4 regions of the Bacteroides coprosuis genome follow, and region 2 is predicted to be linked to each of the others. Evidence: riboswitches for the same ligand, from Rfam matches in the RefSeq annotation. Region 2 holds a riboswitch; each other region holds the start of a gene.
The links. Region 2 has a riboswitch for cobalamin ahead of K8V80_RS11485 (precorrin-2 C(20)-methyltransferase). Riboswitches for the same ligand answer to the same signal wherever they lie in the genome.
Positions count from the first base shown of each region.

Region 1: it holds a riboswitch for cobalamin, as region 2 does, so the genes downstream of both, K8V80_RS09370 (TonB-dependent receptor) here and K8V80_RS11485 (precorrin-2 C(20)-methyltransferase) in region 2, are expected to answer to the same signal.
Region 3: it holds a riboswitch for cobalamin, as region 2 does, so the genes downstream of both, K8V80_RS10385 (hypothetical protein) here and K8V80_RS11485 (precorrin-2 C(20)-methyltransferase) in region 2, are expected to answer to the same signal.
Region 4: it holds a riboswitch for cobalamin, as region 2 does, so the genes downstream of both, K8V80_RS07830 (ribonucleoside-diphosphate reductase subunit alpha) here and K8V80_RS11485 (precorrin-2 C(20)-methyltransferase) in region 2, are expected to answer to the same signal.

Region 1 is NZ_DYYK01000154.1:4,980-14,052, reverse strand. Features, by position in the region: gene K8V80_RS09375 (alanine/glycine:cation symporter family protein) at 426-1,790, opposite strand; cobalamin riboswitch at 2,473-2,679, shown strand; gene K8V80_RS09370 (TonB-dependent receptor) at 2,815-4,863, shown strand; gene K8V80_RS09365 (YncE family protein) at 4,860-5,996, shown strand; gene K8V80_RS09360 (PKD domain-containing protein) at 6,026-6,994, shown strand; gene K8V80_RS09355 (DUF5074 domain-containing protein) at 7,025-8,452, shown strand; gene coaW (type II pantothenate kinase) at 8,683-9,073, opposite strand, start outside.
Region 2 is NZ_DYYK01000190.1:15,291-24,363, reverse strand. Features, by position in the region: gene cbiD (cobalt-precorrin-5B (C(1))-methyltransferase CbiD) at 1-617, opposite strand, end outside; gene K8V80_RS11500 (ABC transporter ATP-binding protein) at 614-1,624, opposite strand; gene K8V80_RS11495 (iron ABC transporter permease) at 1,614-2,651, opposite strand; gene K8V80_RS11490 (ABC transporter substrate-binding protein) at 2,655-3,788, opposite strand; gene K8V80_RS11485 (precorrin-2 C(20)-methyltransferase) at 3,809-4,510, opposite strand; cobalamin riboswitch at 4,622-4,825, opposite strand; gene K8V80_RS11480 (cofactor-independent phosphoglycerate mutase) at 4,973-6,217, shown strand; gene K8V80_RS11475 (threonine/serine ThrE exporter family protein) at 6,449-7,210, shown strand; gene K8V80_RS11470 (threonine/serine exporter family protein) at 7,212-7,703, shown strand; gene K8V80_RS11465 (DUF6064 family protein) at 7,710-8,450, shown strand; gene pbpC (penicillin-binding protein 1C) at 8,614-9,073, opposite strand, start outside.
Region 3 is NZ_DYYK01000175.1:322-7,002, reverse strand. Features, by position in the region: partial or broken gene thrC (threonine synthase) at 1-558, shown strand, start outside; gene mgtE (magnesium transporter) at 967-2,328, shown strand; cobalamin riboswitch at 2,532-2,737, shown strand; gene K8V80_RS10385 (hypothetical protein) at 2,848-4,014, shown strand; gene K8V80_RS10380 (TonB-dependent receptor plug domain-containing protein) at 4,027-6,036, shown strand; partial or broken gene K8V80_RS10375 (PKD-like domain-containing protein) at 6,052-6,681, shown strand, end outside.
Region 4 is NZ_DYYK01000136.1:1,786-10,858, forward strand. Features, by position in the region: gene K8V80_RS07810 (hypothetical protein) at 1-456, shown strand, start outside; gene K8V80_RS07815 (hypothetical protein) at 470-1,045, opposite strand; gene K8V80_RS07820 (BACON domain-containing protein) at 1,156-2,436, opposite strand; gene K8V80_RS07825 (hypothetical protein) at 2,632-4,212, opposite strand; cobalamin riboswitch at 4,635-4,835, shown strand; gene K8V80_RS07830 (ribonucleoside-diphosphate reductase subunit alpha) at 4,888-7,395, shown strand; gene K8V80_RS07835 (ribonucleotide-diphosphate reductase subunit beta) at 7,448-8,491, shown strand; gene galE (UDP-glucose 4-epimerase GalE) at 8,917-9,073, shown strand, end outside.

The DNA.
Region 1 (9,073 bases), on a different contig from region 2:
TCGTTCTATCATCTGTAAATGTATGATAAAATAGAGATAATGGAGGGCATAAAAGGCTTCATTTTGTGTTATTGTGTAAAATAGTATCCTACCTATAAAACGGATAGATATACATCCTGAATAATCGGTTTTTAAAGTCTTAGTCAAAAATAGGTTTTATCGGTGTCAAAATCTCATCATGTCGGTGTCATGTCATTCTCATGTCGGTGTTAAGATGAAAGGATGTCTTTAGACCTAAAAATACTGAATAGATATACATTTTACCATCTTATAAGTATGCAACTGAATTTATTAAAAAAAGTCCTATCTCGCAGATGTTCGATAGGACTTTTTAGGCTTTAAAATAGGCTGTGAAGAAACGATATTTCTGTGTAATGTTCTTTCGGGTAATTGAAGTATCAAACCTCCAATGAGAAAGAACTCTATTACATTTGTTTATCTTTAATAGCCTTTGCTAGCTTTCTAGTTTGCTCTATTACTTTAGGAGAAAGTAGGAGCAAGGCTATAATATTGGGAACTACCAAGAAGACATTAAAAGCATCGGTTAACTCCCATACCAATTCTACTTGAAGAATAGAACCTACCACAACAACTGCAACTACCATCATACGGAAAGGTGTGATGCATTTTTCTCCAATTAAATAACGTAGGTTTTGAGCGGCAAAGAAATACCAGCCCACTATCGTTGTGAGTGAGAAGAAGAAGAGGGTTACTGCAACAAATATTAATCCACCTTCTCCAAAAGCTGTTCCAAAAGAGGCTTGGGCAGCATCTGCACCCGAATTGGTAAGGTGGGTTCCTGTAACTAGTACAATTAAAGCAGAGATTGTACAAACTATAAAGTTGGTCCCAACACCCACCAAAGCCATCATACCTTGTTCGTAAGGATGCTTTACTTTGGCTACGGCATGAGCGTGTGGAGTTGTACCAATACCAGCTTCATTGGAGAATAAACCTCTAGATATACCATATCGCATAGCTTTCATAATGGTAATACCCAGTACACCACCACCTAAACTTTGAGGAGAGAAAGCCCCTACAAATATAGACTCAATAGCGGGTACCACGTGTTCGTAATTCATACCAATCACAATAAGTCCGCCCGTGATGTAGATACAAGCCATAATAGGTACTACTTTTTCAGCAAAAGCAGCAATACGTGTGATACCACCGATAAGAATGAATCCAACAATGATAGCCACAACAATACCGATATAAATAGATTTAACGGGGAGAACATTGGTCAGTGTTAAGCAAATAGAATTGGACTGAACAATGGTGCCCATAAATCCCAATACGATAACTGCTACTATGGCAAAAAAGGTAGCTAAGAATTTACTCTTCAATCCTTTTAATATATAATAGGCAGGACCACCTACCACATGTCCATCAATGGATGTTTTATATAACTGCGATAAAACAGCTTCGGCATAGTTGGTTGCCATACCTACAAGTGCACTTACCCAGAGCCAAAACACAGCACCTGGACCACCCGCAGCAATCGCGGTTGCTACACCTATGATATTACCAGTACCCAACTGAGCAGCGACAGCGGTAGATAAAGCTTGAAACTGACTCATTCCTTCTGCTTTGGTAGCTTTACATCTCTTGAATGCTCCTTTAAAAGTTAATCGAAAGGCTCGGAACACATGACGCTGAATAAAATGTAAGCGAATAGTGTAGTACAAGCCTGCACCCAATAAGAACACAATAAGAATGGGTCCTAAATAGGTGTTGTTGATGTGTCTAACCGACTCCAACAGTTCTTCTTGAGAAATAAAGATTAGCATAAGCAGAGTGTAATTTTTAGTTAATAATTAAGGATTAAAGTGTCTCGATTTATTCATCTTGTCTTTTCGTATATGTGTGTAATAAAAAATAAAACGTGCAAAAGTCTATAAATATTTATTAAGTGCAAATAATTTACGATATTTTACAATATAAAGAGCAAAGCAATTAAACTTTTTTTACTATTTGATACAATTCTTGAATATATGTAAAACTTTTTGATTATTTAAAGAGAGTGATATTCTGTCATATAAAACTCTATAATTGCTACTATAGTACGCTTATGTGTCTTTATTGGTGGAAATGTGTAACGGCTAAATCGTTAAGTTAATGGAATACATGTTTTGCAACATATTTGTATTTAAATACGTATTTCTGCTTTTAAATTAATATGAATAACAATCTGTTAGTTGTAAAAAAGAAATCAAAATCTTTACATTGTGTTTTGACTAATTGCTCAATAAAATCTTTTTCTGATGTTATATTTTGAGTATTGATTCGAGAATAAATGACAGATGAATCCTGATCGTAATTTTAACGAACTAATCTTGTTCTCAAAAGATCTTTTTTGGAAGAGTATAAGTAGCCCAAAAGAGCCTTGCAATGGCTTTACATGAGTACTCGATAGGATTTTTTTCTGCTCAATTAAATTGTAAATAGTTGTTATTTACTTTATAAATTTCATACCTTAGCTGCGTTATTGGTGATGCGAAATAGAAATCTATTATTTCGTCATTGAAAAGGGAATCAGGTGTAAATCCTGAACAGACCCGCTGCTGTAATTCTTAATTAATTACTTTAAATACCGCTTGAGCCACTGTCTGATACGCGATGGGAAGGCTATTTAAAGAGAGAAAAAGTCAGAAGACCTGCCAATAATATAAGTTACAAAGCTTTCTGGGACTAGAGCTTTAAGACATTTATGATAGGAGTAAGCTGTAAATACTTTTATCCTCTACTTGAATTATATCTTTAAATCTCTATCCCCGTTGGCTGTAGTTTGTAAAACAAACATACACTAGAAGAATGAATAATATTAAAAAAATATTATTGGGAGGTATGCTATGTGCCTTTCCTTGTACCCATTATGCCCAAAATAAACTAGACAGCCTCCAGTATTTACAGGAGGTAGTGATTACGGCAAAACCTTTCGAAGAGATAATTCCTGTTCAAAAGCTATCAGGAGACATACTTCAAACACTCAGCGTGCATAGTGTAGCAGATGCACTTCGTTACTTCTCGGGTATTCAAGTAAAAGACTATGGAGGTATTGGTGGCTTGAAGACAATAGATGTCCGTAATATGGGTAGTCACCATGTGGGGGTATTCTATGATGGAATAGAGCTAAATAATGCACAAAATGGAGTCATCGATTTAGGGAAATATTCACTAGATGATATGGAAGAGCTCTCCCTTTATAATGGTCAGAAGAGCGATATCTTTCAATCGGCCAAAGACTTTAGTGCTGCCTCAACGGTTTACTTAAAAACCAAACGTCCACGCTTTGTGGGAGATAAGAAGACTAATGTTATTCTTCGTTACAAAGCGATGTCTATCGATTTTATAAATCCCTCTTTTCGTGTAGAACAGCGTATTTCACCTTCCGTTACTATGAGTGCGAGTGGGGAGATGACCAAAACAAATGGTCGTTATAAATTTCGATATAAACGAAAGAACTTAGATGGTACTTTGGCCTACGATACTACTGCCACTCGTACAAACAGTGATGTAGAAGCTTATCGTTTAGAAACTGCCTTCTTTGGAAGAATAGAAGATGGAGGATGGTCTGCCAAAGCTTATTATTACGATTCCAACCGAGGTGCGCCTGGTGCAATAGTAGCCAACAAATTTGATGATGGCTTTAGACAGAAGGATAAGAACTTCTTTGCCCAAGGAGAGTTCACCAAAGATTTTTCAGATCAATACCATTTCCAGTTCAAAGGTAAATATGCCTTTGATAAGATGAATTATATTGCTCGAGATACCACACACGTATTGGGCGATGTAGTCACAGAAAGTGCTCAGTTTGACGATACCTATTACCAGCAAGAAATCTATGCCTCTGTAATTAATATGTACAATATTACCGATTGGTGGGATGTATCTGCCTCGGCAGATTTTCAGTGGAATAAGCTCAATGCTACTCGCTTGGGAATATCTACAGCCTTTGCATACCCTACACGCTATACGTTATTGGGTGCATTGGCTACTTCACTTAACTTGGGTAAGTTCAAGGCAATGGTCAGTGTAAATGGAGCCTTTGTGCACGAAACCGTGAGAAACGGAGCTGCGGGTCCCAATAAAAAGGAATTCAGTCCAGCCGTGTTCTTGGGTTATAAACCTTTTCAGAATCATGATTTCAATGTAAGAGCTTTTGCCAAGCGAGTATTCAGAATGCCTACATTTAATGATTTGTACTATACACAAGTTGGCTCATCGGCTTTGAATCCCGAATATGTGAATCAGGTGAATCTAGGGTTTACCTATAATCTCCCTTTCCGTCATTCAGTATTCGATAAGTTTTCTATTCAAACAGATGCCTATCTTACCCGTACAACCGATAAGATAATTGCTGCCCCCACAGGAAACCTCTTCCGATGGATGATGAGCAATGTAGGAAAAGTGAAAGGGAAAGGAGTTGAAGCCTCTGCTGCCTTGGATATGCATTTCGGAGCTATTCAAGTGGCGACAAACCTAAGTTATGCTTATTCGGAGCAGAAAGATTATACGAAGATTTTTGGACTACCTCTCTCTTCCTATGGCGATCAGATACCTTATACACCTTGGCATAGTGGTTCTGCCATCTGCTCGGCTTCTTACAAATCATGGAATTTGAACTATAGCTTCTTCTATGTTGGCGAACGCTATAATGGAGCCTTTAACAATATTGAGAAAAATAAAGTCCAGCCTTGGTACACACATGATATTGCCCTTCAAAAACAGTTCCAATTCAGTAAACTGAAGGCGAATGCATCTGTAGAAGTAAACAATCTATTTGATCAGCAATACGAAGTAATCTACAATTACCCCATGCCTGGGCGAACATTTAAATTTATTATAGGGATAGAATTATGAGAAACTACACTCTTTTCATTCTTGCTTTAGCATCTGTTTTTCTACTTCCTTCATGTAGAAAGGATGAATATATTTTTAAGTCCAATAAAGAACAAGTGGCGTACCCTCGTCCAGATTCTAAGACTTTGGGCTTCTATATTCTCAATGAAGGTAATATGGGAATGAACCGAGCTAGCATTGATTATTTTGATTACCGTACGGGTTACTACTCTACCGATATCTACTCTGAACTCAACCCCAATGCAATCAAAGAACTGGGTGATGTAGGGAATGATTTAAAGATTTACGGGAACAAACTCTATGCTGTCATTAATGCTTCGAATAAGATAGAAGTCATGAATAAATGGACGGCACAGAGGCAGAAAGTAATCACTGTCCCCAATTGTCGATACCTTGCTTTTCATCAAGATAAAGCTTATGTCAGTTCTTATTCGGGTCCGATAGGTGTTGATCCCAATGCAGAAAAAGGTTTTGTGGCGGAGATAGATACGACTTCATTAGAGCTAACCCGAAAGGTACAAGTAGGCTACCAACCCGAAGAGATGGTGATTGTAAATAATAAGCTCTATGTAGCCAACTCAGGAGGTTACCGAGTTCCTAATTATGATACTACTGTATCTGTAATAGACTTAGATAGCTTTGAGGAGATTCAGAAGATAGATGTAGCGATCAATCTACACCGCATGGTTTTAGCTCCCAATGGCTTGATCTATGTATCTTCTCGAGGAGACTACAAAGGTGTTCGTTCAGATATATTCATTATCGATCCTCAAAAAGATGAGGTAGTGCAATCTCTCGGAGTAGGAGCAAGTGAATTATGTCTAAGTGGAGAATTACTTTATTACTACAATTCAGAAGAAGATCAGAATACAGGCAGTAGAGATATTAAATATGGTATAATAGATACCAATACTCAACAGGTCATCTCTAATGAAATTATAACCGATGGTACAGATAAGCAAATCATGCTCCCTTATGGTTTGACGATCAATCCTGAAACGAAAGAGATATACATTACCGATGCACAAAATTATATCGTAACAGGATTTGTGTATTGCTTTACTCCCGATGGAAAGTTGAAGTGGAAAACAACAGCAGGTAACATTCCTGCCCATTTTGCCTTTTTAAAATAAGAATCAGATAACATATAAATATAGAAACCATGAAAAAGAAGTATTTAAATTTATTATCAATGGCTTGTGTGGGTATAGTACTAGCCAGTTGCAGCAGTAGCGATGACAATACAGATCCACAACCAAAAGATAGCCCTTACATTAATAAAGTGTATGAGTTTAAACCAGCTTATGGTCAGTTTGTCAACGAACTACCTGCATACCATGATGGGGATACAGAACAAGCTATGCTGGCCAAAGTCAATAAAGCTTTAGTGGGTCCAAATACAGAGATGATTTCTTTGGGTGGCTTTGGAGGCTATGTTGTATTTGGTTTTGATCACATGATTGAGAACAAAGAAGGGTTAAGAGATTTTAAAGTACTCGGTAATGCTTTCTATTCAGCTACAAAAGCGAGTATTTCTAAAGGAGCAAGTAGTGAGCCAGGTATCATCATGGTATCTTATGATGAAAACAAGAATGGCAAACCAGATGATAAATGGTATGAAATAGCAGGAAGTGAGTATAACAACAAAGAAAGCATCAGAAACTATGAAATTACCTATTATAGACCAGAAGTAGAAGATAAAGAAGTTCGAGAAGAGTATATCCGCTGGACAGATTCTGAAGGAAATGAAGGTTGGATTCCTAAAAATACCTACCACAGACAAAGCTATTTCCCAAACTGGATAGCCAAAGATCAAAAATCAATCACTTTTAAAGGTACTCTCTTACCTTCCAATGCAGAAAACAAAGGTACAGATGAAAATGAAAACTGGGTATCTTATCCTTATGAATATGGATATGCAGACAATATGCCTAATTCTTCAGATGAATCGGCAATAGACATTAATTGGGCGGTTGATGAAAATGGCAAATCTGTCAATCTACCAGGTATTCACTTTGTAAAGGTTTATACTGCTGTGCACCAACAAGCGGGTTGGCTAGGTGAAATATCTACAGAAGTACTAGGTGCGTATGATTTACACTTGAAAGGAGAAGTCGTAAAAACACGATAAACATCACATAAACATTTAAATTTATAAACTATGAAATTGAGTAAAAGTATATTATTCGGACTGCCTTTAATGGCATTAATGGGGCTCTCATCTTGTTCAAGAGATAAAGACTATAGCTGTTTAATCCCCAACCCAGAACCAGAAAACCCTGGAGTAGAATGTATTCCCGATGCTAAACCCTCTCTGCCTGTTGAGGCTGATGGTTTTTACATGGTCAACGAAGGCTGGTTTGGGCATGATGGTGGTTCAGTAAACTTCTTCGGTAAAGATGGTCATATTGCATATCGTGCTTATTCTACAGCAAATGCAGGAGAAGAATTTGGTAAGACTACAGCAGGTGGGGTAATGTACGGTGATAATCTTTATTTTACCTCTAAACAAGGAAATAGACTAGTTGTTGCTGATGCTAAAACTCTAAAGAAGAAAGCTGTTCTCGAAGAAGTAGGTGGAGATGCTCGTTTCTTCCAAGGTATCAATGCAAATAAAGGATATCTATCTGTTTCAAGTGGAATCTCAATTCTGAACTTAGAAGATTTTACTTATACGGGTAAGCAAATTGCTGGAGTCTCTGGTGAGGTAGGCGATATGTGCCAAGTGAACAATACTGTTTTTGCTGCTGGTAAGGGCAAAATATATGCAATCCATGCAGAGAAGGATGAGCTGATAGAAACCATCGAAGTAAAAGGTGCAAACAGTGTCCTTTTGGCAAAAGATGGCAATGTATGGGCTGGTGCTGGAGAAACTCTCTATAAAATTAATCCTGCAACTTTTGAAGTTGAAAAAAGAGACATTAAGGGATTGGGTATAAGAACAAACCCATGGGCTTGGACACCAAGAGCAATTGATGCTAGTGCAATATCCAACACTCTTTATTGGGCTAGTGGAAAATCAGTGATTAAGTATGATATAGAATCAGGATCTTCTGAAAGCATCTTTACACTAGGAAGTGAAGATGGAAAGAATCTAGGTTTCTATGGTGCCGGACTTCGAGTTGATCCGTTGACAGAAGATATTGCAGTGATTGGTCAACAAGGTTTCAGTACCTTTATCTGGGTCTATTTGATTGATAATGCTGGTAAAGAAATTAAGAAATATCAAGTACTCAATCAGGATGGTAAGGAGCACTATTGGTTCCCATCCATGCCTCTCTTCTTAGATATGAATAAACCTGAGATATTAGTGAATCAGATACTTGTTCCTGTGAAAGAAACAGTAGAAATTGATTTGTCAGAAAAAGTAGTAGATGCAGATACTTTCGATGCAGCTATCTCTAAGGCAGTTGAAGTGAAAGAAGGAGAAACATTGATCTCAGCTTCTATTGAAAACAATAAATTGATTGTTGAAGGTTTAGGCGAAGAAGGAAAGACCGAAATCACCCTTACTGTAAACTCAAATGGTTGTATCGTAAGTAAAACTATTGAAGTAGTAATTGCAGAAGAGCTTACTTGTAAATTATAAGATCTCTCACTATAACTAGAGAATAATACGTTTTTACTGACACCGACAAGAGGATGCTTTGACACCGACATCGTATCATCATGTCGGTGTCATGACGATAACTTGATAGAGTTAAAACCGTATTTTATAGGTATAGACAAGTGTTGCTATTTACAGTAAATATTAGAGTACAAAAAAAGGTAGAAGTGCGTGCTTCTACCTTTTTTTATATCCTAAATTAAGATCCTATTTTATTCGATAGGTTCAATTCCTGATCGTTTTTGATAAGCCAATGCAGCCCCAATAGCTGTGCTATATTCAGAATATTGAGGGATATGAAATCTCACATCATACATCTCTTCTATCTTAGAAAATATCTCTTTGCATTGAGGAAGCTGAGTAAGATTTCCAATCAGCACAAAATCTCTAATATTACTATTGAGTGAAGAAAGAATAGCCGACTGTCCGATAGCTCTTAGTACTAAGTGAATAATACCCGAAGCAAGGTCTTCAGGACAAGCATTGCCATCTACTTTTCCAAAGTTGGAAGCAGTAGCATCAAGAGGTAATCCAGGCAAGGCTTTGCTACAGATGTCTTGAATCTGAAGATCTATATTATTAAGCGATCCTTGAGAAGCTAGT
Region 2 (9,073 bases):
TTCTTTTCAAAACCTCCAGATTCTCCACTTTCTTTAGTAATAATTGCATCGGGCTGAAGTTCCTTTAAAAGAGCAACCTCATCCACTCCTTTGTGGTAATAGAGTAACTGTTCACTTGGATATCCTGCTTGTGAAGCAACTTCTCTTGAATCATCTCGATTTAAAATACGAAACCAGGTATGGTGTGATACCCAATAAGGTTTCAGTTTAACTATAGTGTTTACCCCTGTCAGTGCTAATAAATTATCTATATTATGGGTAACCAGATAGCTGATTGCCTCTTGATAAGAATCAAACCAAATCAAACTTTCATCTCTTGGAGGGAAATATCTCTCATAACGAATTGTCGGAATATTTAATTGTTTTGAAGCGTTAGCGATATTAGTATGAAGATTTTCAGCAAAAGGATGGGCTGCATCTACAATTAATAGAATAGAGTTTAATTTACAAAATGCGACTATCTCATCCGTTGTCATCGCACCAGATAAATGAATTCCATGATGTAACTCTATTTCTTGATGCTCTGTTTTGGTAGAATAATAATATTGTTTCTGAGCTTCATCGCATATATGGACACATACTCTACCTTCTGTTGTTCCTCCAAAAATCAATATCATAATTTCTCTACCTCTTCAATTAATTCTTCTATCGTTTTTACAGATACTAACAACTGTTCTTTATGCATCAATAAAAAGGATTCTTCTTGAGCTGTAATACAATATTCAGACTCAGTATCCCGAGATGCCAATATTTTATGTCGAAGCAAAGCTTTACGAATCATAGCATAAACAGCACCATGACCTATCAATTTCACCTCTTTATCAAAATCGTTTTCTACACGGAACAGACCTGTCTTGGGATCGAATATTATATCTTTTTGAGCAAAGAAATTCTTTAAACTTCCATCCAGGGCTAAATCTTCTGGTGTACCTATGTTTATGCCATCTCCTCGATCCATCAACCATATTTTATCAGCTATTTGTAAAGCCAATTCTAAATCGTGAGTCGAAAGGAATATCGTTTTATTCGTTTCTCGTGATAGTCTGTGCAGGATCTGCATCAACTCTACTTTACTAGGAAAATCTAAAAAAGCAGTAGGCTCATCTAGAAGAATAATAGGTGTAGATTGAACTAAAGCTTTAGCTATCAAGCATTTTTGTCTTTCACCATCACTCAGTGTATCTATCAGACGATCAGCTAAGTTTTCAATCTTCACCATTGAAATAGCCTCATCAATGATGCGATTATCTTCTTTACTCAACATACCCCAGAACCCTGTATAAGGACTTCTTCCTAAACCGATCAGCTCACGAGCAGTCATGTTCTTTATGGAAAACTTATCTGTAAGTACGACACTGATGAGTTTCGCTAAATCTTTTTCCGTATAAGTAGCAATATCCTTTCCTTGAATCATGATATTCCCACCTAGTTTAGGTTGAAATGCACAAAGGGTTCTCAACAGAGTAGATTTGCCTACTCCATTTGCTCCTAGTAAACAAGTTAACTCCCCACTGTACACAGCACAATTCATCTCATCAGCAATTACTTTTCTATTTTTTTTAGAGCAATAGCCAATGGATAGGTTTTGCAATTCAATGGTTCGTTTTTTTAAATTAGTATTCATGCAATTCATTTTTACGTTTTCCAAATAAAACAGAGATGACAATAGGAGCTCCAATTAATGCAGTAACCGAGTTGATTGGTAAAGCTCCTTCAAAGCCAGGCATACGTGCTATCAGATTACAAAGCAAAGCAAGTGCAGCTCCAGTAAGTGTTACAGCTGGCATTAAAACTCTATGATCCGAACTTGAGAACAAGGTTCTGCAAAGATGAGGTACAGCCAGCCCCAGAAATACAATTGGTCCGCAATATGCCGTCACAATAGCTGTTATAATACAAGAGCAACAAATCGCCCAAAACCGAGCTCTTCGCATATTTAAACCTAGATTTTTAGCATAGCTTTCACCTAGGAGCATTAAGTTTAACGTTTTTATTAACAGAAATGATAAAGGAATAAGTATAGCCATTAATGTCACAAAAGTATAGACTTGAGATTCTGATACTTTAGCAAAACTTCCTAATCCCCAAATAACGTAAGCACGTACATCTTCATCATTACTAAAGAATTTTAAGACACCGATAATAGCTGTAGCAATATAGCCTATCATTACTCCAATAATTAATAAGATAACATTTCCTCGTACTCGTTGAGAGATGGCTACAATAATAAGCATAACTACCATAGCTCCAATAATAGCAGCGATTGAAACAGCCATTTCACCTACAAAACCCATACGGCTTAGTGCCACTCCTCCAATATTCCCCGAAAGAAGGATAATAAATGCTACACCCAAGCTAGCACCTGAACTGATACCTAGCTCTGATGGACCCGCCAAAGGATTTCTAAAAATGGTCTGCATTTGTAAGCCACTAATAGACAATCCCGCCCCAGCAATCAAGGCTGTAACAGTCTGTGGAAAACGAGACTTCCATATAATGTTCTGCCAAATAATAGTTTCATCACCTTTACCCCATAAGATGTTCCAAATAGACTCTAAAGGAATAGAAATAGTACCTAAAGCCAAGTTTAAACCAAATAGAACAAAAATTGAAGCTGTAATAAAAACAAAGAGTATGATATTTTTTCTCATATCTTATTGGGTTAATAATTTGTAGTAAACAGCTTCATGATCGGATAATAAAGTAGGGTGAAATACTTTAATTAAATCAGCTAGAATAACTTCGGGTTCAACAGGAGTTTGTTCGTAGAAAGGAACTTCACGAAGATTACTATAAATTACTTTTTTCTCTTTGTATGCCTTAAAGTCTGCATATCTTCCATCTGTTTGTTTCAGTATATCATACGAAAAATCGCCATTATAGCTATTAACGATTCTCCAAAAATCAGCCTCAGCACCTTGAGAATATACAGTTTCAAAATCAACATAGAATCCTCCCGATTCATTGTCGTTTTTCATAAAGTATTGTGCTCCTGCATCTCTAAATAACTGAGCAAGATAGCTCTCTCCTCCTACTACATACCAATTTCCCGAGTGAAGTTCTCCACTCAATACCGTAGGTCTCTTCTCAACATTTTCTACTAATGCTTTTAGTTCTAGATACCGATCTTCAATCGCTTTAAACTTTACATTTGCTTCATCTTCTAAACCTAGTAGGGCAGCAGTAAACTTAATCCATTCCGCCTGTCCTAGTGGGGTAACTTCTTTATATCCTAAAAAACTAATTAGGGGGATCTCCAAGTTTCGAATGGCATCATAACCCCCTCTTTTAAATGGAGAAACTAAAATCATATCTGGATTGAGAGCAATAACCAGCTCACTATCAAAATCTCCTTCAATACCTATTTTATGCGTTTTCTTCTCTTCTAATTGCTTGTTTATCTCCTCATTAAAAAGGAAACGAGTACTCGTTATTCCTGTAATACGATCTACAGCATCTAGCTTTATGAAATTAGATATTTGCAAAGAAGTCATACAAATAACACTACGAACGGGTGTTTCAACTTTCAAATACTCACTGGGTATATTAGTTGGATGAGTTCCCTGTGGAATTAAAGCATACTGATATTTAAGTTCGCTTTCTCCCGAAGGATCTTGTACATCTATTAGTTTATAATCTCCAAAATCTTGAATGGAGAATCCTTTGGCATACTTTATCTCTATTTTTTCTCCTTGAGAATGATTTATTTCTGTAGTATCTTTCTTCTTTTTCTGTCCACAAGCTGTGAAAATAAAGACACATAAAATAGTTAGTAATAAAGGTTTGATATGCATAATGTGTTTGTGTTTCATGATTTAATAATCAGCAATGAGAAGTAAGGGAACTTTCTATTTATAATTTCTTCTGTATCTGTAGTATAATATTCTGTATCTAACCCCACATTTTCAAAATAATGGAAGGTGGATTGAGGTGCTTTATGAATCGCTTGTTTAATATCTTCTGCACTTTGAGATGCTTTCATTATTACCACCGCTCTGTGTTTTTCTATTTTATCAACGAGATCTGAAGTGGTTATAACTCCAGGAACAACATGAAGTTCTTCTTCTTGCATAGCAATATGAATATGAGCCAAAGCACCAGCAGAGATAAAAGCAGGTACACCAGGAATCTTGTCCACCACTACCCCATCTCTTTTTAAATTATCTATGATATAATGACTAGAGGAGTAAAAGCCCGCATCGCCTTCGGCAGTAACAGCTACATTTTTCCCTTCTAAGTAAGCCTGATGAATCGATTTAGAAACCGCAGCATAGCTAGCCAGAGCTAAAGTACGGTCTTTACTCATGGGGACATCAAACAATTGTACTTTTGCTTGGTCAATATCAAGAGCTAAAAGAATATCTAATGCTCTAGAAGAAACTTTTGTGTTTTTTAGTGTTGTTGAAGGACAATAGATAATATCTGCTTCCTTCAGTGTTCTCAGCCCTTTCAACGTGATTAACTCAGGTTCTCCAGGTCCTAGAGAAACAAACGTAATAGTATTTGCCATCTTATAAACTCAGTTATTATTGAGTAAATTATAAAGAGGCTTCAAAAAATAGGATGAACAAGTTGTAACGATTAGGTGTAACAAAGTTCTTAAGCCTAAATCTCGAGCTCTTAAAAACCAATTATTTTGGCAGGTCTTCTGACTCACATTCCTCTAGATACATCCTTCCCATTTCTTGTAAGAAACAGTGGTTTATGTAGTTACCTAAAGTTAGTAAATGTACACAGCAGCGGATCTGTTCAGGATTTGCACCTGATTCCCTTTTCACCACAGCCAGACAGCCGTCTGGAGGGCACCAAAACTGTGCCGAAGTTACTGCTTTTTACAAGAATTATGAAACATGTCTATCAATTAATTCATCCTTCTTTTCATAAAACTTGGCCTATTCTCATTTATTTTTTAGATATTTGGGGCGTTAAAACAATCGATACTTATACTTACCACAATCCATTAAAGAACAACATGAGCGTAATCATAATCATAGGTGATGGCATGGCTGATGAACCAATTCCTCAGTTGGGCAACAAAACGCCTTTGCAAGTTGCACATACTCCTAATATGGATTATCTCGCTACGCATGGTCAGACAGGACTCTTAAAAACGGTTCCAGATGGTTGGGAAGTAGGTAGTGATGTAGCCAATCTTTCCATCCTAGGATATGATGTAAACCAAATCTATCAAGGTAGATCAGCCTTTGAGGCAGCTAGTTTGGGGATTCAATTACAAGGAGACGAACTAGCTCTTCGCTGCAATTTAATTACCATAGAACAAGATAAAATAACAAGTTTCACGGCCGATCATATCAGCACAGAAGAAGCTATAGTATTACTAGATTGCCTAAACTCTCATTTTCAAAGCAAAGGATTTAAGTTTCATGTTGGTGAGTATTACAGACATCTTTTAGTTTGCCCTAGTTATGAACCTACTTTGACAAAATCAAAAAGCTTTTTAGTTGGAACATCTCCTCATAATGCCCTAGACTTAACTAAAGATCATTTATACTTAAAAGCATCTATCCCTGAGGCAGAAGATTTAGCAAACAAGCTCAACACCCTTATTCTAGAGAGTCAAGCAGTTTTAGCCAAACACCCAATTAATCTTAAACGCATTAGCGATGGTAAAAAGCCAGCCAATGCCATCAGCCTATGGTCGCCTGGTTTTACTCCTCACATGAATCCTTTAAAGTCTTTTTTACCCATTACAACGGGATCGGTTATTTCGGCTGTAGATTTAATAAAAGGAATTGGAATATACGCAGGATTAAAAGTAATAGAAGTAGCAGGTGCTACAGGAAGAACGAACACCAATTATGAGGGTAAGGTTCAAGCAGCAATTCAGGCTTTACAGACGGATGACTTCGTGTGGTTACATCTTGAAGCAAGCGATGAAGCGAGTCATGATGGAGATTTCCAACTTAAAATAAAAACAATTGAAGATTTAGATTCCAGAGTGATACAACCCCTTTTAGAGGCAACAAAAAACTGGGAAAACCCACCTTTAATTGCTGTACTACCTGATCACCCCACATCTTCTCTATCTAAGATTCATTTGGATCAAAAGGTACCATTTATCATCTACCATCCTTCTATTACACCCGATATTGTTCGAGCATACAATGAAACCTCTTGTCTTGAAGGATTGTACAAGATGGAAGAAGGAACAGATTTTATACCCCTCTTATTTAGAATAGAAAAAGAGGTATTATAAATTATATTTCACAACACTGTCCTGCCACATAGCACCTATGCATCAATAAATTAGGACAACTCTATAATTCAAAAAGAATCTATTATTGGACCTTTTTTAGAGCTAGTAAGACTATTATTCAAAATTAAAGATTGTCTTTTACTAAGTTTGTAAGCCTATTTTTTATACTTTTGTGCAAAGTTTAAAATAGCTACATATAATTCACTTTACATAAATTTTCACTTAATTATTATGAAAGAGCGATTGCTCTCGAGAACTCGATTTATTGCCGAGTATTCATCCACTTTAATGGGTAGTGGAGTACACACATCCCGTGTCATTAGGAACTCAAAGCGATTGGGAAGGGCACTGGGAATTGAGGTAAAAATAGGTGTTTTCCAGAAGAACATTATTTTAACAACATTAGATCAGGAAAATAATATCTCTCACAGTGAAGTTGTAGACATTCCAGCCTATCCTATTAGTTTTGAGTACAACTCAGAACTAAGTGCATTAAGTTGGGAAGCCTATGATGAACACTTGTCTTTTGAAGAGGTAAAGGAGAAGTATTATCAAATTATCAACTCTCCTCGTATTCATCCCTTGTTTGTCTTAATCTTAGTAGGTTTTGCTAACGCATCTTTCTGCCGACTATTTGGAGGAGATTTCTGCTCAATGAGCATCGTCTTTTCATCCACTCTCGTTGGATTCTTCATTAAGCAACGCCTAGGAGCCAATAAGGTTAATCACTTCATTACCTTTATATTGGTAGCTTTTATAGCCTCATTATGTGCTTCTATCTCACTTATTTTCGACACAACATCGGAGACTGCTTTAGCTACAAGTGTGCTATTCTTGGTCCCTGGAGTGCCTTTAATCAATGGAGTAATTGATATAGTCGAAGGTTATATTCTAACAGGATTCTCACGACTTACACATGCTGCTCTATTGGTGGTATGTATAGCAATAGGTTTATCATTCACACTCTTCTTAATCAAAGACAGTTTAATTTAATATGGTTGTTTTAGACGTAATTCTAGATGGAGCGTTTGCTGCAGTAGCAAGTATTGGATTCGGAGCTATATCAGATCCTCCCCTAAGAGCTTTTAAATTTATTGCACTTCTTGCTGCAATAGGACATGCTTCACGTTATTGCTTAATGACATTTCTAGGTGTAGATATTTCTACAGCTTCTTTATGTGCATCATTACTAATTGGTTTTGGTAGTTTATGGTTGGGTAAAAAATGTTATTGTCCAATGACAGTTTTATACATTCCAGCTTTACTCCCTATGATTCCAGGTAAATTTGCATACAACATGATTTTCTCTCAACTTATGTTCTTGAGAACCATGGATCAAGCTGTTGAAAGAGCCAAATATATGGAAATGTTCTTTACAAATAGTATGGTAGCCTGCACTGTTATTTTTATGCTTGCAGTGGGTGCTACGTTGCCCTTATTCTTATTCCCTAAACAAGCATCTTCATTAACTAGACACAACAAATAAAAGAGAATGGATATTTTTTGGACGACGATAGCCAATTACAATTCTGAAACTTGGCTCTATCAAGTTATTATTCTATTAATCGGGTTCATACTCACTACACTTCTTATTAAAAAACCGAGCAAAAAGATGGATATAGCCATGAAGCTATATCTTGCAGGTGTTTTTACATGGATTTCGTTGGTGTATTACGACCATTATTGTGCACCAAGAGGATATAGCAATATTCTTACTTTCTTCTGGATCCTAATTGCAGGAACATGGGTTTGGGATGCTATCAGAGGATATACTACATTTGCAAAAAATGAAAAATACAATACACTAGGGTATCTATTAATGATTATGCCCTTTATCTATCCTTTGTTATCAATGGCTAGAGGCCTTACTTTTCCAGCTATGACATCCCCTTTATTGCCTTGTTCTGTAACAACATTTACAATAGGATTACTCCTCTTAAGATCCCAAAAGGTAAATATGTTTATCGTATTATTCCTTTGCCATTGGTCATTAATCGGTTTAACTAAAACGTATTTCTATAATATTCCTGAAGACTTCCTATTGGTAGCAGCATCTATTCCTGCTATCTATTTATTCTTTAAAGAATACTTTCTTCAAGACTTGCATAAGGATACTAAACCCAATGCAAAGTACATCAACCTTCTATTAATGGCTGTTTGCTTAGGCATAGGCATCGTCCTTACCGTAACTCTTATTGGTCAGGTAGTAAACAATCAGATTCTTTATTACTAAGAGGAAAGTATATTCCCCTACTAAAGCAGGGTATTATCATAACACCGATATGAGTATGCTTTGACACCGACATGACATCATCATGTCGGTGTCAAAGTAAATCTATCATTCTCTTCTATCCTATTATTCAAACAGATAGCTTTTTCATAAATTTATAGATTAATCATAATTTAGAGGTAGTAGAAAAGTGTACACTTTGCGTATTCCCTTGATTGTCGACTACAGTTACATTGTGTTCCCCATCTTTGGGAGATATCGTAAACTTATGGATAAACTGGGTTTCACCTAAATAATTCCCATCCATATGCCAATAGATAATGGCCTCTTTATTACTATGAACTAAGTCGAGTGTCAAACTGCCTTCCGAACCCTCCAACTGTTTAGCAAGTAGTATTTCAGCATTCATCTGAGGATAGATAAACTGCATGGGTTGCCTATAATCTTCTCCACAACCTTCCTTAAAAGGGGGTAATACTTGATAAGAAGGGTGAACCGCTTTATAATACCACTCCCACACTGGAGGCAAAGTAAACCATGATTTTTCAATTGTTTCCTCACTATCTAAGCATGAGGTATAGACTCGATATTTTTCATCGGGAGTAAGATGTACCAAGTGATGATAA
Region 3 (6,681 bases), on a different contig from region 2:
CCTAGTGGAAACTTTGGTAATATATGTGCAGGAATGCTGGCTATGCAGATGGGGCTACCTATCAATCATTTTATTGCTTCTACCAATGTGAACGATACTGTACCTCGTTTTATGAGTACTCAAAAGTATGAGCCACACCCAACAATAGAAACGATTTCGAATGCGATGGATGTAAGTAACCCTAGTAACTTCACTCGTATATTAGAGTTGTTTCAGCAGAAGACTAATCTGCTAGAAGAAAAACTGTCTTCTTATTCTTTTTCTGATGAAGAAACGGTACAACTCATTCAAGAACTTTATGCTGAAACTCAATATTTAGCTGATCCTCATGGTGCTGTTGGATATTTGGGGTTGGCAGCCTATCGCAAGCAATACCCCGATACGATTGGTGTGTTTCTAGAAACTGCTCATCCCGTAAAATTCCCTGAAAGTATTGAAAAATACTTAGGAATCCACATACCCATACCTCAGAGTTTACAACCCATTTTGGATAAACCGAAGCATTCTTACGAAATTGAAAGCTATGAAAATCTTAAAAACTTTTTATTATATAAATAGCAATAAAGGCTGTCTTACTTCATGTTGAGACAGCCTTTATTCTAAATGTACTTTAATTGAAACAATAGGGTTTAAAAGTATTTGATAATTAGCTATATATAGAATAAAAGGTATTATTTGATCAAGAGCAAAGGAATAGCATGTCGGTGTCAAGCAATCATCATGTCGGTGTCATCGCATTGTCATGTCGGTGTCAGAAGTTCCTCTTCTGTGTAGGAATTTTACTCGTAAATGCCGTAGTTTACGTATTGATTTTAGAATTTGTCTAATATTTTGATTAAAAAGTTTTATTATTAAACAAATTAAGATTACCATTCATTATTACTTATAAAACGAAGTGGTTTCGTCTTTTACTGGACGTGATTACTTTACCCCAACTCAAATTATTGACAGATTAAAACTGAAACCATGGATAAAAAAGGAATACTGGATGAATTGGCTGAAAAAATCAGAACTCATCAGTTTGAGCTTGCAAGAGAAATGCTCGCCGATATGAACCCTATTGATATAGCCGATTTATTTGATGATTTACCCAATGATAAATGTTTAGTTTTATTTAGAATATTACCGAAAGATTTATCTGCAGAAGTTTTTAGTAATTTACCTTCAGATATCCAAAAATCAGTTGTAGAACATATTTCAGATAAAGAAATTCAGGCTATTATAACTGAGATGCAGCTCGATGATACGGTCGATTTTATTGAAGAGCTTCCAGCCAACTTGGTGAAAAGGATATTAGAACAAGCCTCTCCAGACATTCGCACTCAAATTAATATTTTCTTAAAATATCCCGAAGATAGTGCGGGTAGTGTTATGACTGTGGAGTATGTAGCTCTACGAAGTTATATGACGATAGATGAGGCTCTGGTGAAGTATAAGAACTTAGCCAATATTAATAACAACAATGATATTTGTTTTATAATAGGTGAAACAAGAAAGTTGGAAGGAGTTATTTCTCTGAAAACGATGGTCTTATCTGATCCTAAGGCTGCCATTGTTGACGTCATGGAAAAGAATGTTGTGTCCGTTTTAGCTACAGAAGACCAAGAGGTTGTGGCCGATTTATTTAGAAAATATGACTTAAACTCTATGCCTGTAACCGATAAGGAAAATCGTTTGGTGGGTATTATTACGGTAGATGATATAATGGATGTTATTGTGGCAGAAAGTACCGAAGATATTCACAAGATGGCCGCTATTGATCCTTCTAAAGTTGAATATTTAAAAGAGTCTGTGTGGTCACATTCTAAGCATAGAATAACATGGTTGGTGGTTTTGATGATCTCAGCTACTTTTACGGGTATGATTATTCACAAATACGAAGAGGTATTAGAGTCTGCTGTAATGCTTGCTGCTTTTATTCCTATGCTGATGGATACAGGGGGTAACGCAGGTGCACAATCATCTACACTCGTTATTCGAGGTATGGCTTTGGGAGAAATATCGAGCAAGGATTTTTGGAAAGTTATTTGGAAAGAGTTTCGTGTGAGTTTGATCGTTGGTCTATTGTTGGCTGCTTTAAATTTTGCTCGAGTTTACTTTTTCGACTCCGTTCCTTTGAATGTTATTTTTGTCATTTGTATTAGTTTATACGTGACAGTAATCTTGGCCAAAGTAGTTGGTAGTATTTTACCTATGGCAGCTAAGTGGCTAAAATTAGATCCTGCTGTAATGGCTGGACCACTGATTACAACTGTTGTTGACGCATGTGCACTTATGGTGTACTTCTGGCTGTCAGTTCAATTGTTAACAGATATCATTCATGTTTAAGTAGATAGATCTAGAATAGAAAAAAAGGCTCCTAGTGAGCCTTTTTTTGGGTTTAAGATATTTGCGAGAAAGAGATTCACTCTATAAATCTTTAGTTCTTATAATATGAAGTATAGAATAATTTTAAAATATTAATTAAAATTAAATTTTAACGCAATAAATTTATAGAGGTTATTAAAAAATTATTATCTTCACATTCAAAATAAATAATCTAGTTTTTAGGTGCTTCTAGGATAGTACTTTATCCAAAGAAGTGAAAAGGGAATCAGGTGTAAATCCTGAACAGACCCACTGCTGTAAGCTTTTATAACTTTCTAATAAATACTACAATATCCACTGTCGGTAGATGATGGGAAGGGCAGTTAGAAAGGAAGCGAGTCAGAAGACCTGCCTAAAAATACAATCTACTGTTTCGGGGGATTTAAGAAACGGGATATAATTCTTGTCTATTTAGCTTATCAATCTGGATTAGATGCTTGTATCTTATGGCTCCCTGAGAGGATTAAAACCAAATGATATATGCAATTTAAATCTGTTTTAAAGCTATTCTATATCCTATTTTTATTATCAGTATTTTCTTCTTGTGAATATGAGGAAGACTTTCCTGCTGGTGTAGGCGAGGGAAATATTGAGGCAATCATATTAAATGAGGGTCGGATATTTACCAATATGGGAGCTATATCAGTGCTCTATCGAAATGGTATGGTTAGCCCAGATGTCTTTCGAGTTGTCAACAATCGCCCATTAGGTGACGTAGCACAAGCTATTCAACTGATAAATGGTAAGTACTTTATAACTTTAAATAATTCCAAAAAAATAGAGATAGTCCATCCCACAACTTTTAAATCAGAAGGAACTATACTTTATACCCAAGCAGGTTTGCCTCGTCAGATTGTTGCTATTTCAGATACAACGGCTATTGTATCTGATTTATTGAGCAATAATGTAGCTGGTGCCGACTTACCTAGTCAATTAGTGAAAATTCGTACGGTACCTCCTTATGGCACTCCCTTAGAATATATAGTGATAAGAAGATGGGTTGAATATATGGAAGTAGCCGAGAATAAATTATTTGGTATGACATCAAGAGGACTTTATGTTTTTGATTTAGATGATATTACCGAAGAAGGTAGCCGCATGATTGAAGAGGTTCATAATGATGAGATAACAAAAACCTGTAAGTTATTAAAAGATAGAAATAATAGAATTTGGGCACTAATGAATGATTATCAAAATAATAAGTTGTCGGGTGTCTTATTGAAGTGTGTTGATCCTAAAACAGAGCAAGTCGTTCAAACTTTTCAATTGCCTTTTGTTAAAAAAAAGGAAGCACAAGAGGGTGATGTGATTGGAGCAATAAGTTATAATCGCACTGATATAGATGCAAGTAAAACCAAGATTTATTTTAGTGTCCGTACCTATAAGCCAGGAAGTAAAAATGATTCTCAGCAAAGTATTTATGTATTGAATACTGTTGATGGTACTTTTGAATTACATCGCCACTTGCCTGGTATAGATATGATGTATGGCTGTGGAGTAAGTCCAGAAGGAGAAGTTTATATCTGTGATTGCTTAGATTATTCAGCTCAGCGAGGTTATATACGTCATTACAAAGAAAGTGGAAATATAAAAAGTTATAGGGTAGGAGTTTACCCTAGTCAAGTCTATTTCCCTGAATCAAATTAAGCACAGTAAAAGATGAAACAAATAGTATTTATAGCTTTCTTCTCTGTTTTAGTGCTGAATGGTTTCGCGCAGAAAAAAGATTCAGTTGCTTATGGATTGAACCTAGATGAAGTGCAAATAGTAGCTCGTAGAATTCAACATGCCAATGAGGCTAATGCAGGGGCAAAAGTATCCCATATTGAACCACAATTATTACAAATTAATAAAACCCGCTCTTTCTCAGAATTGTTAACCGATAATTCTGCAACTTATATAAAGAGTCTGGGTACTGGTGCATTATCTACTGCGTCTTTTCGAGGTGGAAGTGCAGCACAAACTCGTGTAAATTGGAATGGAATCAATATAACACCACCTATGTCAGGAGTCTTTGATTTTTCTCAAATTCCAGTATTTTTCGCAGATAACGTAAATCTATACTATGGAAGTAGTCATGTGAAGAGTGGAACAGGAGCAGTAGGAGGAAGTGTTAATATCTTCAATGATCCCGATTGGAATAAAGGAGTAACAGGTAAAGCCTTTGGTGAATATGGTTCATATAATACATATACAGGAGGAGGCCAAGTTAATTTTGGAGGAAGTCAAATTGCAACAAAAACAAGATTGTTTTATCAGCATTCAGATAATGATTACACCTATATTAATAAGGTACTGACAAGTGATCAATTTAGAGAAAAAAGAGAGGATGCTGAATATTCACAATTTGGAGTAATACAAGAAGGCTACTTTAAACCAACTAGATATACCCAACTTACAGCTATTGGCTGGTTGCAACAAGGTAAAAGGATGTTGCCACAGCCTTTGGGGATAGTCGGGAAAACTCATGAACAACAACATGAAAAAAACGTAAGAGGGTACTTTGGCTTTGATTATGTAAGGGGCATTCACGAGTTTCATCTGAAGGGGGCATGGCTTTATTATCGATTGAAATATGATAAATGGTTTGATGGTGGATTATTTGATCCAGAAGGAAATATTAACTCCTCGAAAACTTGGCAGGGAGTAGCTGATTATTCTTGTGCTCCCATCGATGAACTTGTTTTAAACACTACACTTACTTATACACATGATCAAATAAATGTGAGTAGCTATATTGATGTTGACTCTGCCAAATACATAATTGACAACACCTATTATCATATTCCAGAACCCGAGCCTCCATTGCGGCATTATCGCAATGTATTGTCTTGGCAAATGTCTGCAAGGTGGAGTCCTTTAAGGTGGCTTCAACTGCATGGACAATATATGTTTGAGCAGAATAATAGAAAGAATGTTTCTACTTGGACAGCAGGTTTTGCTACTAATTTCTTTGATAAGTCATTTTATATAAAAGGGAGTATATCCTATAATTACCGATTTCCTAGTATGAATGATCTATATTGGCGACCTGGAGGAAATCCAGATGTAAAGCCAGAAGATGGATATTCTTATGATGCCTCAATAGGGTATAAAAAGAAGCTAGCATCCTGGATAACACTCAATGCAGAAGCTTCGGGATATATTATGTATATAGATAACTGGATTCTCTGGTTACCTAAAGATGGAAATCAATGGATATGGACACCTCAAAATAAACGGAATGTACTTTCAACAGGAGCAGAGTTTGCGGGTAAGTTAGAATTGAAATTTGGAGAATTAAAGACGAGTTTATCGGGAAACTTTAGTTGGGCACGCTCTCGAACTCGTAAAAGGCAGCATATAGATGATAATTCCTATATGAAACAGATTCCTTACGTGCCTGAGTTTAAGTGGAATTCTCGCTTGGCTTTTGACTATAAACGGGCTTTTTGTTCTTGGCAAACGACTTATATTGGTAAACGGTTTGTAACGACGGATGAATCGTATTCTACTCGTCCATATACTATTCATAATTTATTATTCGGCTATCAATGGAATTTAAAAGGTGGAGTACAGCTCAGTCCTCAAATTCGTATTGATAATATTTTAGATACCTATTATGAATCGACTCAATATTACCCGATGCCGCTTCGTAATGTATTATGCTCTATTATGATTGAATTTTAATTTAAAATAAAAACAATGAAAAAGAGAATCTTTTATTTATTGTCATGTATTATTTTCATGGCAAGTTTAACTTCTTGTAGTGATAGTGACTCTAGTAAAGAAGAGATATTGCCTTTATCAGTGTCGATTGTAAATGGTGATAAACAAGATTTAGTGTTAGGTAAAGAACTTGCACTAGAAGCAAAAGTTGAAAATGGTTTAGACGCTCGTTATGAGTGGACACTCAATGGAGAAGATGTATCCAAAGAGCTGACTTATACTTTTGTACCTCAGAAAACAGGAAGTTATAATGTGCAATTTACTGCATATACAACTAAAGATGAGGCTACTGCGTCTGTAGTGATCAATGTGTATGTTGCTTTTGATCCAGTAAAAAGTATTGATGATATACAATTTTGGACTGGTGAAGGGAAAAATAAATCAGTTTTATCTGTTCAATGGATTAGTGGTGATGAATGGGAAGATCCAGAACAAGATAATGTGCATTTCTTAAGTTGGGGATACCGTTGGGATGAAAAAAATGAGCCAACAGGTCAGCAGATGATATTGGAAATAGCTAAGGCTGATCCTCGCCTTTTTGTATTTCTAGGAGCTGGTTTTGGAGGTATAGATGGTCATTCTATTAGAGGTTTTGGTTATGATGCC
Region 4 (9,073 bases), on a different contig from region 2:
TCAGAGCCTAAAACCTATGTTTTAGATTTTCAAATGATAGAAGGGTATAATGAGAGCTCTATGACTCCTGCGGAGAATTTTATAATAGAGTCTAATCAGTTTGTTACAGCAACTCTACCTTATAATAAAACAATAAAAAGATACTCTTTTAAGGGTTATTATCAAGGGTTAATAACTCAGTATCCTCTTAGCAGTAATAGTGCAGACAAGAATCAAGTAGTGGTGACAAACGGTTCGGATGTATTCTATTCAGGTGAATTTGAGTCTAATGGTGGTGGAGATTGTTCTGTAAAACTACCCGTGATTGATGCTTCAGATCAAAAGCAATATAGTATTCAATTAAAATATAACTACCGTGGGTGGCCAACGAATAATTATCAATATTATACCAACCTCATGAGTTATGATACTTTTATGCAGTTGATAAATGCGGGTAAGCGAGTAGTATTTGAGTAATAGTACGTATTACCTAATATCTAGATAATCCCTGACTGACTGTTGGGTTCATTAGTATTCTAGCTAATATCCTAGGAATCGAATCAGAGGTAATGGTGGATAGATATTGAATAAGTAGTTTCAATGTCTGTTCATCATCTTCTTTATTATGAATGATATGCTCAATATCTTTGAGCTGTTGTCCTGTGAGTTCATCTCGTATGGCTTCCCATAAAAACTCATAAGCTAGTTGTAGGTTGGGAGTAACTATAGGAAAAGAGGCTGTTCCCTCTTTCTTTTCTTGAGTGATATGGGGCCTATCCCAAGTATTAGGGTATTCTTGAATCGACTCTAATATAGCCAATATACCTGCATGATTATTGGGTGTCAGTTTGTGAGATACTTCCTTAAAAGGTTTTATGTAGCTAGGGTAGTATGCAGTTAGGAACCTCTCCACCACATATTTCCACTTTTGGTACCGGTCATTCTCTTTCGATTTGTAATTGGGGTAGAGTTGTAGTGATCCCGATTGTATGGGTTTAAATATCAGTGTGGAAGATAGTTTTTCTCCTTCAAGAATAAGTTGATTTACTCTGTTTTCTAAATTCATAGTTGCGCTAAGAGGTTAATATTTAGCTACAAGTTAATAAAGAATCTGTGACAAAGTAAAGAAGAGCAGCACAAATCGTCCTGCTCTTCTTGCTTAAATGTTTATAGATATTAATAAGTGAAATCAATGGATCTTTTAAAATCGGGATAAACTCCCAACGTTTTAGCTTTGGTTAATGAAACTTTTGCTGGATAGCAAAGCTCTTTAGCAGGTTTTGCACTATCCTTATAGAAGTTATTAATAGCACCTATTCCTTTAATAAAATCATATTTGTCAATGCCAGGTTTTAGATACCCAAAGTTTGAAGCATTAATGATTTCATTCTCTTTACTCGTAAGTACCTCCTTATTAGCAAATTTATTTAGAATAGACTTGATTTCAACTTTGTTGTCTAGATCTGTCTCTACAAAGAGATATCCGAATTTTCCGTAATAGATAGTGCTTATAAATGCAATATTATCTTCGGATATGCTTTCAGGAAGTATTATTTTACTTTCAGGAAGATCAGATGTTAAGGAAAAAAAGAGATGTTCATATTCAAAAATAAATCCTACTTTGTTTTTTAACTCCTCTTTTTTATAGCTAGTACCCATGAGTTCATCTAGCTTTAAATTAAAAGCTATTTGTCCTGCATAATGTAATTCTTTTCTAGAATAATACTTTTTGCCGTTGCTAAAAGTAAATGAAGTGGATTGGGCTGAACTATTTTTTAGAATAGTATTTTCCATTTCTTTTTGTAGTTCTAAGCTGGGTTTTCTATTTTGAAAAATGTTAAAGTTGTCGCCTACTTCAGTTGTAAAACTTGTTGTAGGGTAATCGTAATCTAGGGTTGTTATTTCATTTTTGATAAAGAATTCTTCTACATCTAATAATTGATGTCCAAATATTTTGTTCTGTAAATGTGGATGCACTCTTGCTGTACTATTATAAACGATGTCGAAGTGAATATTTTTAGCATCAGCCTTGATGTTTTCATATTGAAAAGCCCCTAAGTTTTGTATTATTAAAGTACGAGCTGCTTGTTTTACTTGGATGGGATATTCTTTGTTTGCAACTATAATTTTGATATATCCTTCTCTGTCTTCATAGATATAGCTCTCATCAATGAGAAGATGAAGGGTGTACGACTTAAATTCAGATTTCTCTTCTGTATTCATTTCCTCTACTTCAACTTTACACCAATCTAAATGGTTTTGAATGGAGTACTCTTGTGACGATTTAAAAGTTAAGATTACTTCGCCGCCAGAACTCTCTATCCTTGCATTTGATTGCTCAAGGATGATGGGCTCAGGTTCAGGTTCGGGCTGAATGGGAGTATTATCGCTGCTACAAGATTGGTAGAAAGGGATTAATCCCGCGAGCAATAAGAGGTTCATAAATGTCTTTTTCATAGTTCGATATTTTATTATCTTTCAAAGATAATCTGATTAAGTTAATATCTGTTATTTTTGCAAATAAAAAGGGTTCAGACACGCTCTGAACCCTTTTGAACCTTTTATCGTTTAGGGTAAAAGGTTACCCAACTACAAACAACTATTTAAGTAATTATCCTAAAAAACTATTATTCACATTTATCAAAACTATCTTTATTTTTTTCGTTGTTTCTTTTGTTCTGTCAGTTTATAATTCTTCCCGAAGAAATCCAATCGTTCTTCGAATGTCATTTGTTTTCGGGCAGGAGAAATACATTCTTTTTTCTTTAGGTAGGATGGAGGTGCCTTTTTTACACCTCTGCCATCGTACCATTCGTTAGAATTCATTTCTTCTACTTCTTCTTTATTATTACACTCTGCCAAGTTTTCAAAGAAGTTTGTAATCTTATGCAAGTGACCTTGATTGTCGGCTATAAAAGCAGTACCCTCATCGTCCAGCATAATATTATGTATTGTTGAGCTGTTGAGAGCTCCATATTTCATTCTTAACCAAGTATCGGTTTTGTGATTCCAGAATTGAGCCAAATCACTATCTCTCTCTGAATAGGTTTCGTTTGTAAAGAATGCAATCCAATCTTGATTCAATTCCTTAACACAAGTAAGTGAAGGAGAATCTACCAAGTCTAGAAAATGAATAGCTCCTGTATCTGTTTGAGTATGTACAGCAATACGTCCTCTTCTTGTTGTTGTAATAAAACCAGCTTTGCCTAGAGGGGCTGTAGAGAAACGTTTCGCATAAAGCTTTGTAATGGTAATGCCCGTATTTTGTAATTCTCCATCTTTCCACTCCATCAGTTTTTTATCTGAAGGAATAAACGAACCGCCATTCTTTGTTCTAATAAGTGTTGGAGAGCAGTTGATACAACATCCACAAGCATTAATATCACTCACTCTTTCAAATACTCTTCCACCAATAGCAGCATCTTTGATTTTCCAAAGATGAGCATCATCAATTAACAAAAGATCATTTCCTACCCAAGCTAGTTCTACCCACCTAAAAAAATGAGTACCCCCAATCTCTTCATTGAGTTGGATACAATCCCAAGCACACAAGTCATTGAATTCATGACCAATACGAATACGCTTAATATTGAAATGGCTTTCTTCTTCTAGTTCTAAAGCTGCATATAGTTTATGCGTAGAGCTATAAGTAATATTGATAATTGGCTTAGATAGGGGGTACTTTTTAGGGGGCCATACACTTAAATCCAATCGATAATAATTGTACTCTTTTGGATGTGCACCAGGAGATTTAGTGAAAAGTTGCTTACCAACAAAATCAATGTAATAACTATCCGAACTTTCTAAAGCGTATGTTTCACTAGGAAGGCTGTCTGCTACTGAGTTGAAGCGGAAGGCAGGGTCTCCAAAGTTTTTGCCTTCTTGCATACATAAGTTAGCTTCTTGACCTTCTGCTTTACTCTCTGATTCAAATTCCTTCATTTGTTCCTTGGCAATAGGAACAATAGAGTAATTACCATCTTTTTCTTTTATAGTGTAGAGGGCTGTATTATATAGTGTTAATTCTTGACCTAATGCACGAATATTTTGAGTCCCATCTAAGTTGGAATAGTGTGCAGCAAGATGATCCCACTTTTTATCATTAATAAATGAATATTGATTGTGGTCCCACTTAGAACGAAGGGTTTTAAGTAAGTCTTGAATGTTTAAAATACCATCGAAACTTGCTTCTGTACCAATGGCTATCTTACTCTGACTCCAAATGTTTTTCATTATTGATTGGCTTTTCTTAGTATGTGTATTTAAGGGAGATGTCTTAGTTTCAATCTCATGACACAAATATATGTTTCGATTTTCATATATTCAATAATAAACGAATAAAAGTTTTGATCTTCTTCTTTATCGAAAGTTGATGATAGTATAGTAAGTTATTGATTATTAGTTAATAAATAGTGCTATTTAGATTGTGTTTAAAATAATGCGCTTTGATTATATTACGAATGCTTTCGATAATAAAGCATAAGTTTCTGTTTTGTTGCTTGTAATCTTTTGATTAGAAAAGCATAACAAAATATTATCGAAATGGTAGTGGTGGATAAAAGTAAAAATGAATGGCTGTATAATCTCTATTAAGAGGAAGGGTTTTGAAAGATATAATCTGGTTATTTTTAGGTCTGAATCTATTTATTTCTATCTTTGCTTTCAATAAGATTGGTGACTTAGAATAGATTCCTATTCTGAGTTGAAAAGGGAATTCGGTGTAAATCCGAGACAGACCGGCTGCTGTAATCCTTTATAAATCTCTTGTAACTACTCACACCACTATACTTTATGTATGGGAAGGCATACCAAGAGATAAGGAAAGTCAGAAGACCTGCCAATGCTACTTCAGATAAGCTCTCCGGCAATGAGCTTTTTGAGTGTTTTATGAAACAAAACAATAATAGAATGAAAATTATTAAAAGAAATCGTCAAGTAGAGGATTTTACTTACGATAAGATAAAAAGGGCCATTGTAGCAGCTTTTCATAGTTTGCAACGATCGGTTTCTGAACACGAATTAGAGATCATTTGTGACTTAATATCTGTCAACCTTGAAGATAGTGATTATGTAGATGTGGAAACAGTACAAGATTTGGTGGAAACAGTTTTGATGAAGAGAGGTCATTACAAAGAAGCCAAAGCCTACATCTTATACCGAGATAGAAGAACAGCCTGTCGTGAAATGATTAATCAGTTTCGTCAGACTATCACAGATGATGATACCATTGAATTATTGCAGGATATCCAAAACGAATTTGGACAAAAGCAGTACGATCTTCAGTTTTTGTATTCTAAATATCGTTCTTTTTACAAAGCAGATGGCAACCCTTTGAAGATACTCATGAAGGCAGCAGTAGAGTTAATTACTCCAGATGCTCCTAACTGGGAGTTCATAGCCTCTCGCTTATTAGCTGTCGAACTAGAAAAAGAAATTCAGCAGGCTGAAAGAGAGTTGGGACTAACTTCACTCTATAAAAAGATGAACTATCTGACTCAGCAAAATCTATATGGGAGCTATATGCTCAAAAACTATTCCCAAGCAGAGGTTGAAGAGTTGTCAAAATACATGAAGGCTTCACGCAATCAGTTGCTTACCTACAGTAGTCTTCATCTTTTATCTAAACGTTATTTAATTCAGAATTATTCTCATCATTTATTAGAGCGTCCTCAAGAGATGTTTATGGGGATAGCTATGCACTTAGCTATTCCCGAAGGGGAGAAGAAAGTGTGCTGGGCTAAGCGTATTTACGATGTATTGAGTACCCTGAAAGTAACGATGGCTACGCCTACAATGAGTAATGCACGTAAACCATTGAGTCAGTTATCTAGTTGTTTTGAAGATGTAATGCCCGATAGTCTTGTAGGTATTTATCGTACTCTAACCAACTTTGCCCAAGTTTCAAAATTTGGAGGAGGTATGGGGATTTATATAGGAAAAGTAAGAGCCGTAGGCTCCGATATAAGAGGCTTTAAAGGTGTAGCGGGAGGTATCTTAAAGTGGGTAAAACTGTGTAATGATACGGCTATAGCTGTTGATCAACTTGGAGTGAGACAAGGATCAGTAGCTATTTACCTTGATATTTGGCATCGTGATATGCCCGAGTTTCTCCAAATAAGAACGAATAATGGAGACGATAGAATGAAAGCGCACGATGTGTTTCCAGGAATCTGCATACCCGATTATTTCTGGGAGCAGGTAAAGACAAATATGGAAGGAGATTGGTATTTGATGTGCCCACATGAGATTATGACTATGAAAGGCTATAACTTAGAAGATACCTATGGTGATGAGTGGAAACAGAAATACTTAGAATGTGTGAATGATCATCGTATCCCTAAACGCATAATACCTATTAAGGAAATGGTGCGGTTGATTATAAAATCGGCTGTAGAAACAGGTACACCTTTTATCTTTAATAGAGATTTAGTGAATAACTTGAATCCCAATAAGCACCAAGGTGTAATTTATTGCTCGAACTTATGTACTGAGATAGCACAAAACCAAAGTGCCATTCAAGATGTGCGCCGAACTGTACGTTTAGAAAATGGTGATGAAATTATAGTGGAAGAAACCAAAGCTGGAGATTTTGTGGTTTGTAACCTAGCCTCTCTTGTTCTAGGAAATATTGATGTGGAAGATTCTGAAGAGTTGCAAGGTATTATTCACACCATTGTACGTGCTCTGGACAATGTGATCGATTTGAACTTTTATCCTATTCCTTATGCACAAATTACGAATCAGAAAATGCGTCCCATCGGACTGGGTACTAGTGGGTACCACCATCTGTTAGCGCAAAAAGGACTTCGTTGGGAGAGTGATGAGCACTTGGCTTATATGGACAAAGTCTATGAGAAAATCAATTATTATACCATAGAGGCATCCAACCAATTGGCCAAAGAAAAGGGTGTCTATTCTTTCTTTGATAAGAGCGATTGGCAGACGGGGGATTACTTTAAGTTGCGAGGTTATGCTTCTGAGGAGTGGAAGCTTTTAGCGACAAATGTAGCCAAGAACGGAATGCGCAATGGGTATCTACTCGCTATTGCACCTACAAGTTCGACATCTATCATAGCAGGTACTACTGCTGGAACAGATCCTGTGATGAATCGTTACTTCCTTGAAGAAAAGAAGGGAAGTATAGTGCCTCGAGTTGCTCCAGAATTGAGCGATTCAACTTTCTGGCTTTATAAAACAGCCCATCAGATAGATCAAAGTTGGGTAATTGATGCAGCAGGAGTAAGACAAAGACATTTGGACCAATCACAATCTGTTAACCTATACATAACCCAAGAATTCACCTTCCGCAAACTGCTCAACCTCTATCTTCGAGCTTGGGAAAAAGGGGTAAAGACTTTGTATTATGTAAGAAGTCAGTCCCTAGAAGTAGAAGAATGTGAGACTTGCTCTGCTTAAAGCCTATATAATAAGGTGTAAATAATGATAAAAATTAAGATATACTATAACAATGACTAAACTGAAGAAGAAAGCCTTGTTTAATGAACATGGTGATATAGACGTCAATAAACGTAGAATGATCAATGGGAATACGACCAATATGAATGATTTCAATAATATGAAATATGGTTGGGTTTCCAATTGGTACCGTCAGGCGATGAATAACTTTTGGATACCTGAGGAAATCAATATGAGTCAGGATGTAAAAGATTACCGCAATCTTTCTGGAGCCGAGAAGAGAGCTTATGATAGAACACTGTCTTTTTTGATATTCCTAGATAGTATTCAGACAGCCAACTTGCCTTATGTAGGAGAGTATGTAACTGCCAATGAAGTGAATCTTTGTTTAACGATACAGGCTTTTCAAGAAGCTGTTCACTCTCAATCATATAGTTATATGCTCGATTCTATTTGTTCGCCCGAGGAGCGTGAACGTATTTTGTATCAGTGGAGAAACGATGAACATCTATTAAAAAGAAATAAATTTATAGGTGATATTTATAATGAGTTTCAACTCAATAAAAGTACACATCAGCTTTTAAAAACGATGGTAGCCAACTATATATTAGAAGGTATTTATTTCTATTCAGGCTTTATGTTTTTTTATAATCTGGGAAGAAATGGTAAAATGCCTGGTTCTGTACAAGAAATACGCTACATCAATCGGGATGAAAATACTCACCTCTGGCTGTTTCAGTCTATCATACTTGAACTAAGAAAAGAAGAACCACAGCTCTTTACAGTTGAGGCTATTGCAGAGTTTAGAGCGATGATAAAAGAGGGAGCTGAACAAGAAATGGCATGGGGAGAATATGTTATTGGAGAAGAAATAGAAGGATTGACTCAAGAGATGGTTTCCGACTATATAAAATACCTAGCCAACCTAAGATGTGAAAACTTAGGGTTTGAAATTCTATATCCAGGATATGAAGATGAGCCGGCTAGTATGTCGTGGGTAGCACAATATAGCAATGCCAATATGATTAAGACCGATTTTTTTGAAGCCAAACCCAGTGCTTATGCAAAATCGACCTCTATAATAGATGATCTTTAATCATTATCTTTTTCAAGATTTTTGAAAAGGACCTGCTCGATTCGTCTTTGGTAGGTCCTTTTTTTGTCTCATTTGGATTTGAATAATTATGCTAATCTGAATGTATAAGAATACTTCATTTATTCTATTTGAGAGATATAAAAAATATGACACCGACAAAGTATCATCATGTCGGTGTCATGTTGATGTTTTGACCCTGATCAAAGCCTCTCTTGTCCCAGATCTTTATCCTCTATTAATTCGGTGTGTATCTTTATTCAGTTTGGGTATAATCGTAAAAAGTATTTTCTATTCTTTTTTATTAAAAAGGAGTTTTGCTTTGAGTAATATTGAGAACCCCAAATTGGGTAAATTTTTCTTATACTCTTTCTTCAAAGAACAGATATAAATTCCTACTTTTGTAACTCATTAAAAGAAAAGAAATCATGAAAAAACGAATTCTTGTTACAGGTGGTACAGGCTATATTGGATCACATACAGTAGTTGAATTACAAAACAGTGGATATGAAGTAATTATTATAGACAACTTATCAAACTCTAGTGCAGATGTTGTAGATAATATAGAAAAAGTGTCAGGTATTC